Regions from separate parts of the Aneurinibacillus thermoaerophilus genome, predicted to be linked through region 1. Evidence: riboswitches for the same ligand, from Rfam matches in the RefSeq annotation. Region 1 holds a riboswitch; the other holds the start of a gene.
The links. Region 1 has a riboswitch for FMN ahead of ribD (bifunctional diaminohydroxyphosphoribosylaminopyrimidine deaminase/5-amino-6-(5-phosphoribosylamino)uracil reductase RibD). Riboswitches for the same ligand answer to the same signal wherever they lie in the genome.
Positions count from the first base shown of each region.

Region 2: another riboswitch for FMN. It lies ahead of K3F53_RS08000 (ECF transporter S component); the one in region 1 lies ahead of ribD (bifunctional diaminohydroxyphosphoribosylaminopyrimidine deaminase/5-amino-6-(5-phosphoribosylamino)uracil reductase RibD).

Region 1 is NZ_CP080764.1:1,139,108-1,143,321, reverse strand. Features, by position in the region: gene K3F53_RS06140 (bifunctional 3,4-dihydroxy-2-butanone-4-phosphate synthase/GTP cyclohydrolase II) at 1-755, opposite strand, end outside; gene ribE (riboflavin synthase) at 782-1,438, opposite strand; gene ribD (bifunctional diaminohydroxyphosphoribosylaminopyrimidine deaminase/5-amino-6-(5-phosphoribosylamino)uracil reductase RibD) at 1,443-2,537, opposite strand; FMN riboswitch at 3,005-3,151, opposite strand; gene K3F53_RS06125 (peptidylprolyl isomerase) at 3,299-3,742, shown strand; gene lhgO (L-2-hydroxyglutarate oxidase) at 3,939-4,214, opposite strand, start outside.
Region 2 is NZ_CP080764.1:1,514,187-1,518,400, forward strand. Features, by position in the region: gene K3F53_RS07985 (FtsK/SpoIIIE family DNA translocase) at 1-966, shown strand, start outside; gene cbpB (cyclic-di-AMP-binding protein CbpB) at 1,151-1,594, shown strand; gene K3F53_RS07995 (hypothetical protein) at 1,732-1,890, opposite strand; gene K3F53_RS08000 (ECF transporter S component) at 2,052-2,648, opposite strand; FMN riboswitch at 2,656-2,804, opposite strand; gene K3F53_RS08005 (hypothetical protein) at 3,064-3,522, shown strand; gene K3F53_RS08010 (DNA-3-methyladenine glycosylase family protein) at 3,515-4,144, shown strand.

The DNA of each region.
Region 1 (4,214 bases):
TGCACCCTTACAAGCGTCGGTATATCTGGATGGATGTCTCCTTTAACCAGTGCCACATGTTCTTTATCATCTGTATCGTTCGTATATGCTACCATGCGAAAATGTCCGTATTCAGAGGGCAGCTCCACTTCGACTTCACGCCTTACGAGCTTGTCGAAACGCATGCGATAACGGATTAATTCTTCAATCGTAATCATTTTGAGTCCGTGCTTTGCAGCGATCCGCACCAGATCAGGCACCCGCGCCATCGTTCCGTCCTCGTTCATAATCTCGCAGATAACACCGGCCGGATACGCGCCGCATAAACGCGCCAAATCAACAGCCGCTTCCGTGTGGCCGGCCCGACGCAATACGCCGCCTTTTCTTGCAATAAGCGGGAAAATGTGGCCGGGACGGCGAAAATCTTCCGGTTTGCTGGCCGGGTCAAGCAGCGCCTGCACCGTCTGTGCCCGCTCATGCGCGGAAATGCCAGTAGTGGTTGTTTTCTCATCGATGGAGACGGTAAACGCGGTCCCGTACGCATCCGTATTCCTGTCTACCATCAGCTCAAGTTTCAACTCAGCGGCGCGCTCTTCTGTAATCGGCACGCACACAAGACCGCGACCGTACGTAACCATGAAATTAATCATCGCGGCGTCTGTTTTTTCCGCCAGCGCAATAAAGTCGCCTTCATTCTCGCGATCTTCGTCATCCACGACGATTACCGGTTTGCCGTTTTTCAAATCTTGAATCGCTTCTTCAATTGAATGAAACATATTCCCCACTCCTTTCCAGCGCTCAATCAACAAAACCCATGTTCGACGAGAAAATCCTTCGTAAGCGTCGGTTGTTTTTCCCGATCACGCAAGTCGCGCCGAGCGATGAACCGTTCAATGTATTTGCCAAGCATATCACATTCCAAATTGACGAGGTCGCCCTTTCCTTTGTATTGCAAGATCGTTTCCTCCAGCGTGTGCGGAATAATGGATACCGTAAAGCCATCTCCCGCTACATCAACGACGGTTAAACTAATCCCGTCAATAGCAATGGAACCTTTTGGAATAATATACCACAAAAGCTCCTCTCCAGTCCGCACCTCAAACAACATGGCATTATCGTATGGACGCTTGTCGACAATAACGCCTGTCCCGTCAACATGACCGGAGACGAAATGGCCGCCAAGTCTATCCCCTACGGCCAGCGCCCGTTCTAGATTGACCGGAGAACCCGGGCCAAGAGCGGATAAGCTTGTCCTGTCAAGCGTCTCCGGCATTACATCCACCGTAAAATGGCGGCCAGAAAACTCAACAACCGTTAAGCAAATACCATTCACAGCAATGCTGTCACCCAATTTCACATCTGTCAGCACTTTTTCAGCCGCAATTTCCAGGACGGCGGAACGGTTCCCTCTTTGAATGCGGCGAATGGTTCCAATTTCTTCAATAATCCCAGTAAACATACGCTTACCTCCAGACCGGATATCCAGAAATTTTCATATCGTTCCCCACTTTTTCGAACGAGACATCCATAAGTGAAATGGCATCCGCCATTTCTTCAATTCCCAGGCCGCCGAACGGCGTGGGAGCATTCTGGCCCGCTACCAGCTTCGGCGCGACGTAGGCAACGACTTTATTGATCGCCCGCGCGTGTAAGAACGCGCTGTTTATCTGGCTGCCGCCTTCAACCAGCAACGAAGAAACCTGCTGTTCGCCGAGGGTCGCAAGCAAGCAGTCAATGTCGACTTTCGGGCCGTCCCCGGTGGAGAAAACGCGGATCCTCTTCTCTTCAAGCTGCGCCCGCTTCGTCCTGTCCGCGTGTTCCGTCGTAAAAATCCAGGTCGGAGCCTGTCCGTCCGTTAACACGTTTGCATCCATCGGAATGCGCAGCGTCGTGTCAACGATGACACGAATCGGATTTTTGCCGCCAGGTGAAAGCCGGGTTGTAAGCTGCGGGTTATCGGCTAGCACCGTATTAACTCCTACAAGAATTGCGTCGTGCTCGTGTCGCATACGGTGCACTTCCCGACGCGCTTCCTCACCTGTAATCCAGCGGCTGCTTCCGGAATATGTCGCCACCTTTCCGTCAAGCGTCATCGCAGTTTTCACGGTAACAAACGGCCGGCCTGTTGTAATAAAGGTAATAAACACTTCGTTCAGCCGTTTCGCTTCCGCTTCACATATACCCGTCAGGACGTTTACTCCTGCTTCCTTAAGTTTGGCTACTCCTCTGCCCGCCACCAGCGGGTTCGGGTCCAGCATGGCGACAACCACCGTCTGCACACCATGTTCAATAAGCGCATCCGCGCAGGGAGGGGTTCGTCCATAATGGCTGCACGGTTCCAGCGTTACGTAGGCAGTGGCGCCTTTCGCTTTCGTGCCCGCCATGCGCAGCGCCTGCACTTCCGCGTGCGCTTCCCCAGCCCTTAAATGGGCACCCATACCAACGACTTCCCCGTTTTTTACAAGCACACAACCGACCATGGGATTCGGGCTTGTCTGCCCGCGTGCCGCCGCCGCAAGTTTAAGCGCAAGCTCCATGTACTCTCTGTGTTCCATCATCGCTTCTCCTTCCATCAAAAACAAAAACGCACAATACCATCTCTTTTCACGGAATTTCCCTGGGGTAAGAAAAGAGAGATGGATTGCGCGCTCTGCTTGCCTTATCTATGCAACAAAAGCGTTTTGACTTATCTGAATTCTCCCGTTGCCATACTGTGAGCAACTCGCGTACTTATGCCTCGTCCTTTTTCCTCGAAAAAGCCATACATATAGAAAGCCCTGAAAGACGGTTCAACCGTTTTCAGGGCTTTTTCACAAAAAGGTAGATCTAGTCTAGGCCAGGAACAATCTTTGTTTTCTTTAGTCAGATACAGCAAACTTGTAAAAGGAAAGCTGTATACATCACCTTGAATACTTTGACATTTGTACCGCAGCATCTTCGCCTTGCTCCACGAAGCAAAGGCAATACAGCAGCAAATAAAATGCATACAAAAAACTACAAGAAAGCAACACCTGGCGTGCTCTGATCCATCCTTCTCCCATCCAGACTATACTGTCGGTCCCGGACTTGCACCGGGTCAGCATTGGCCAAAAAAGCCGCAGCTCACGGACTGAAGAGGCTCGTAGCCTCTATCACCGCCGGTCGGGAATTTCACCCTGCCCCGAAGGATTTGTATAATTCAGTTGTATTTTTAGTATAGCCAATTGATATTCCGCTGTCCACACGAAAATTTTATAATGTGAAACAAGCATACGCACATTGAGGCTTTAAAACGTCCTATGATAGAATAGAGCGAACGAACCAATAAGGAGGAACAAACATGGCAAAGAAAAAAGGTAGCATTGAACTTGAAAACGGCAACAAAATTACGATCGAATTTTTTCCTGAAGCCGCTCCGGGTACGGTTGCAAACTTTGAAAAGCTCGCCAATTCCGGCTTCTATAACGGACTTACGTTCCACCGTGTCATTCCAGGCTTCGTAAGCCAGGGAGGATGCCCGTACGGCACAGGAACAGGCGGCCCGGGCTATACGATCAAATGCGAAACAGAAGGGAATCCACATAAACACATCCCAGGCGCTGTTTCCATGGCACACGCAGGACGAGACACCGGCGGCAGCCAGTTCTTCATCGTGCATGAAGCACAGCCGCACCTCGACGGCGTGCATACTGTATTCGGGCAAGTTATCGAAGGGCTTGAGCACGCAAAAAATCTACGCAACGGTGATAAAATGGTTGCGGTAAAAGTATGGGATGAAGAATAATGTATGCACCAGCGGGCGCAAAGGATAAACTTCCTGCGCGCCCGATTTCCGGCTTTTTGCCTTTCGGGTTTATATGTAGATATTTTTATCAAATGTACCATTACTCCCGCAGGGACGATAAAATCTCAGATTCGGGCGCGATACGAGAGGACAGGTACAGTGGCAATGAATTGACATCGTGGCCGTATTCATCGAACTATACCAGAACGGCCGGGGCTATCGTTTTCTTTATATTGTCTATCATATGATCCGGCACACGATTTGCGATCTCTTCACCGATTTTGATAGAGGCTGTGGCTGCTGGTGAAGGGGCATTGCATACATGCATCGAGCGTTTACCTGAAAAAATGGCGAAATCGTCCACCATGCTTCCATCGTGCATGATCGCCTGTGCCCGCACCCCGGCATGGGTCGGGACAATATCTTTCTCAGTCAATTCTGGAATCAGACGTTGCAAACTGCGCAGAAACGC
Region 2 (4,214 bases), 380 kb from region 1:
ATGCCGCACTTGCTTGTGGCCGGCGCGACAGGCAGCGGGAAATCGGTTTGCATTAACGGAATCATTATGAGTATTTTATGCAAAGCAAAACCGAGCGAAGTGAAATTAATGATGATTGACCCAAAAATGGTAGAATTAAATGTATACAATGGAATTCCGCATTTATTATCACCGGTTGTCACCGATCCGCGTCGCGCTTCGATGGCGCTGAAAAAAGTTGTACAGGAGATGGAGCGGCGGTATGAATTGTTTGCTAAGTCAGGCACACGTGATTTGGAGCGGTACAACGAGTTAGCGCGGCAGGAAGGGGTGGCACCGCTTCCGCTTATCGTAGTTATCGTGGACGAGCTGGCGGACTTGATGATGGTGGCGCCGGGAGACGTGGAAGACGCGATTTGTCGCCTGGCGCAAATGGCCCGTGCGGCCGGTATTCACTTGATTATTGCTACTCAACGGCCGTCCGTTGATGTGATTACTGGAGTCATTAAAGCAAATATTCCGTCGCGCATCGCGTTCGGTGTGTCTTCAATGGCCGATTCCCGAACGATTTTGGATATGGGAGGAGCAGAAAAGCTGCTTGGACGCGGTGATATGCTGTATTTGCCGATGGGCGCATCCAAGCCGGTGCGTATTCAAGGAGCATTTGTTAGCGATCATGAAGTAGAGAAAGTCGTCACGTTTGTCAAAAGTCAACAGGAGGCGCGCTATCATCCGGAGATGATGCCAGGTGAAGAGGAAACAGCAGCCGTGGGGAAACCGGAAGATGAACTGTATGAGCAGGCGGTAGAACTTGTGCGCGAAGCGCAGACGGCTTCCGTCTCGCTTTTACAGCGCAGGCTTCGCATCGGTTATACGCGTGCAGCGCGGCTTGTCGATATGATGGAAGCGCGCGGCATTGTTGGTCCTTATGAGGGTAGCAAACCGCGCGAAGTGTTAATTTCGCGGAACGATTCCCAAATTTCCTGAGAAAAAGGTCAAAAACGGTAGGAAGAAACGGATAGGATAGTGGCCCGAGCGGTTTGCGCCGCTCGGCGCGCACGTCCCGTGTGGAATGGGCGGCGCAGACATATGGGAACTATATGTATAGAAAACGTTTTCATGATAGAATTAGAATATAAAGTAATTTTCATGATAAGAAAGCGGTGGATGTATGGGGAAAATGGTAAAAAGCGTATCGTTGGATATCGCGATTAAAGATTTGATGATTCCAGGTAATAAAGTAGCGATTGTACAGGAAGGCAACACGTTGGAGCACGCCCTGCTCGTTTTGACAAAATCGGGTTATTCTGCCATTCCAGTATTGGATCGGGAGTATAAGCTTAAAGGACTTATCAGCATGTCACTTATTCTGGATTCCATTCTTGGGATTGAAAAGATTGAATATGATAAACTGGGCGAGCGGAAAGTGGAAGAAGTCATGAACAAAAAAGTGGCGTGGATGAAGGAGGATGGCAGCTTTTTCCGCGGCTTGGAACTCTCTATTAATCATCCGTTCTTGTGCATTGTTGATGAGGACGGGGTGTTTGTTGGAATTTTAACCCGCAAATCAATTTTGGCCCATGTTCATAAGTATTTAAAATACGGTATAAAATGAGACAGGCTACGTAAATGCCTGTCTTTTTAAGTGGATAAGAAACATAATGATTGACTATTCAATTTGGTTTCGTTCGCTGAAAAGTAACATAAGTACAGGAAGAGGTGGTTACAAATGCCGAAACGTCAAAAATGATATTAGTTAAGTATGTATGATAATTTGATGGAAAGTTGCCCGTTTTCGATCCCAATATATTCGAGTTTTTCAAATGTAGCGTTAGGGTAAGAGTGTTGCAAGGTTTTCATCGTTTGGCACATTTCATCCGCAGAATTAACCAAAATTTCAATACGGTTCATGAATCGTCACCTCGTTCTTTTTCTTTGTCATATGTATTCGTGCAATATTTGCGGTTTTAAGGGGGGGACTAAAATTTTTTTGCTAAAACAAAAAAGCTTCCGCCGTACAGCGAAAGCTTTCTTTGTGTTTTATTGTTTATATAAAACTGAATGGCTCCATATTACTCGCCGCTTTGTATCACCGGACGAAGACGGCTGTAAATTGGATACGCGATGACCGCTTCTGCTATCCCTTTAATCAGGTTAAACGGTAAGATCGCGTAAACGATAAGCGTCCAGAGGCTGGTAATGCTGCTGTTCGCCTGTTGTGACCAGCCGATAATGTCGGAAACTGACATGCCCATCACGTAGGCAAAGGCCGGAATAAAAATAAAATAGTTGGCAACCGACATAATAAACGCCATCGCCATCGTACCCGCGGTCATCCCCAACCAGAAATTTACTTTGCTCTGCCGTAGCATGCGCATTAGCCACACAGAAACAACAACGAATGTGCTACCGGCAATGAAGTTGGACAATTCGCCGACTGCCATGCCGCCTTGAGTTGTCAAGAGAAAATGCAACACATTCTTAATAAATTCGACCGCCATTCCGGCGAGTGGGCCAAATAGAATGGCACCGATAAGCGCGGGAATTTCGCTTACACCGATCTTGAGAAAAGCTGGAAACATCGGCAGCGGGACTTCCACAAACATTAGTAGAAATCCGATGGTGGACAGCAATGACAAAAACGCTGTCTTTCGTACTTTTCTTTTCATTATTCAATTCTCCCTTCTCCCATCCAGACTATACTGTCGGTCACGGAATTTCACCGGGTCAGCCGGATGCTCGCCATTTTGCATCCGGGTCGCGGACTGAGGAGAATTGGCTCCATCACCGCCGGTCGGGAATTTCACCCTGTCCTGAAGGTTTGTTTGTGTTACAAACTTCACAATCTATTTAGAAATATGTCACGAAAATATATGGAAGTCAATATCCATTGTTTTTCATGAGGAGAAATAATAAATAACAAACAATTGTGACTGCTTATAACGTCCTGCCTTTCATCTTTTACTTCGAAACCATGTCATAAAATTAAAGCGCTTTTATATAGCGCAATTTGCTGTACAATATAGGCAAGAAGAATTCAACTTAAGCGAATGAAAGAAGAAGTGAGGAAAAGGGGAGAAAAAGATGATTTTTGGGATTTCATATGCGGAATGGATCGGCTATATTGTTGTGGTTGTGCTTGTAATTGTATTCGGTTTGCCAAATGCGTGGGTAAAACGCTTGGAAAAATACTATTCCAGTGACCATTTGCATCGTGCTGTTTCGCCCGATGAGGTAAATGCTGTCATTTTGCGCGATTCGGATGGGAATGAAAGAGCGCTAGAAAGTGGAGAACGGGAGCGGATTATTGATTTATTTAATGCTGCTAAACCGGTACAAAAAATAGAGTCGCTGGCGAATACCCAACAAGGGCCTTTGCTGCGCATGGTGCGGACGGATGGAAATTCGCTTGTCATTGCGCCGTATCGCAATGATTTTGTTGTTAGCTGTTTTGACGCAAAAAAAAATGACCGACCGATTACATATTGGGCAAAGCAGGATGCGCTTACGGAATTCTTACATAGGGGGGCGGGAAATGATTGAAAATACAAATGAACAAGCGTTTGCTGAAGGAGTAAAGCGTCTGGCGGAAAAAGACCCGATTATCGGCCGTTTAATCGATGCATATGGCCGGTACCCATGGAAAACGCGGACTGACTATTTTGCGATACTGTGTGAATCTATTGTATCACAGCAGCTTTCCGTCAAAGCGGCGGCGGCTATTGCAGCGAAAGTTCGCGCGTATTTTAGCGGGGAGTGGGCGCCGCAACCCATCCTTGCTGCGGGTGAAGAAGAGTTACGCGCCTGCGGTCTATCTTATTTAAAAATTAGATATTTAAAGGATTTAGCTGCGTTTTTTGCTGACGGAAGATTGAAAGAAGAAGAATTCCCCACTTTGTCGAACGAGGAAGTTGTTCGTCGCCTTGTCCAAGTGAAAGGGATTGGTGTGTGGACGGCGCAAATGTTTTTGCTTTTTGGGCTCGGGCGTCTTAATGTGTTTCCGGTAGATGACTTGGGAATTAAAAAAGCCATCCAGTTCAACTACGACCTTCCCGCGCTGCCTGATAAAAAACAAATGATTGAAATCGGAGCCAAGTGGACGCCGTATGAATCGATCGCTTGCCTTTATTTGTGGCGCAGCCTGAATAACAAGCCGGAATTATAGCCAGACAACGAATAATTCAGCATTTCACTACTCTATAGTAGTAATGGCGTTGTCCCTAAACGTTAACCTT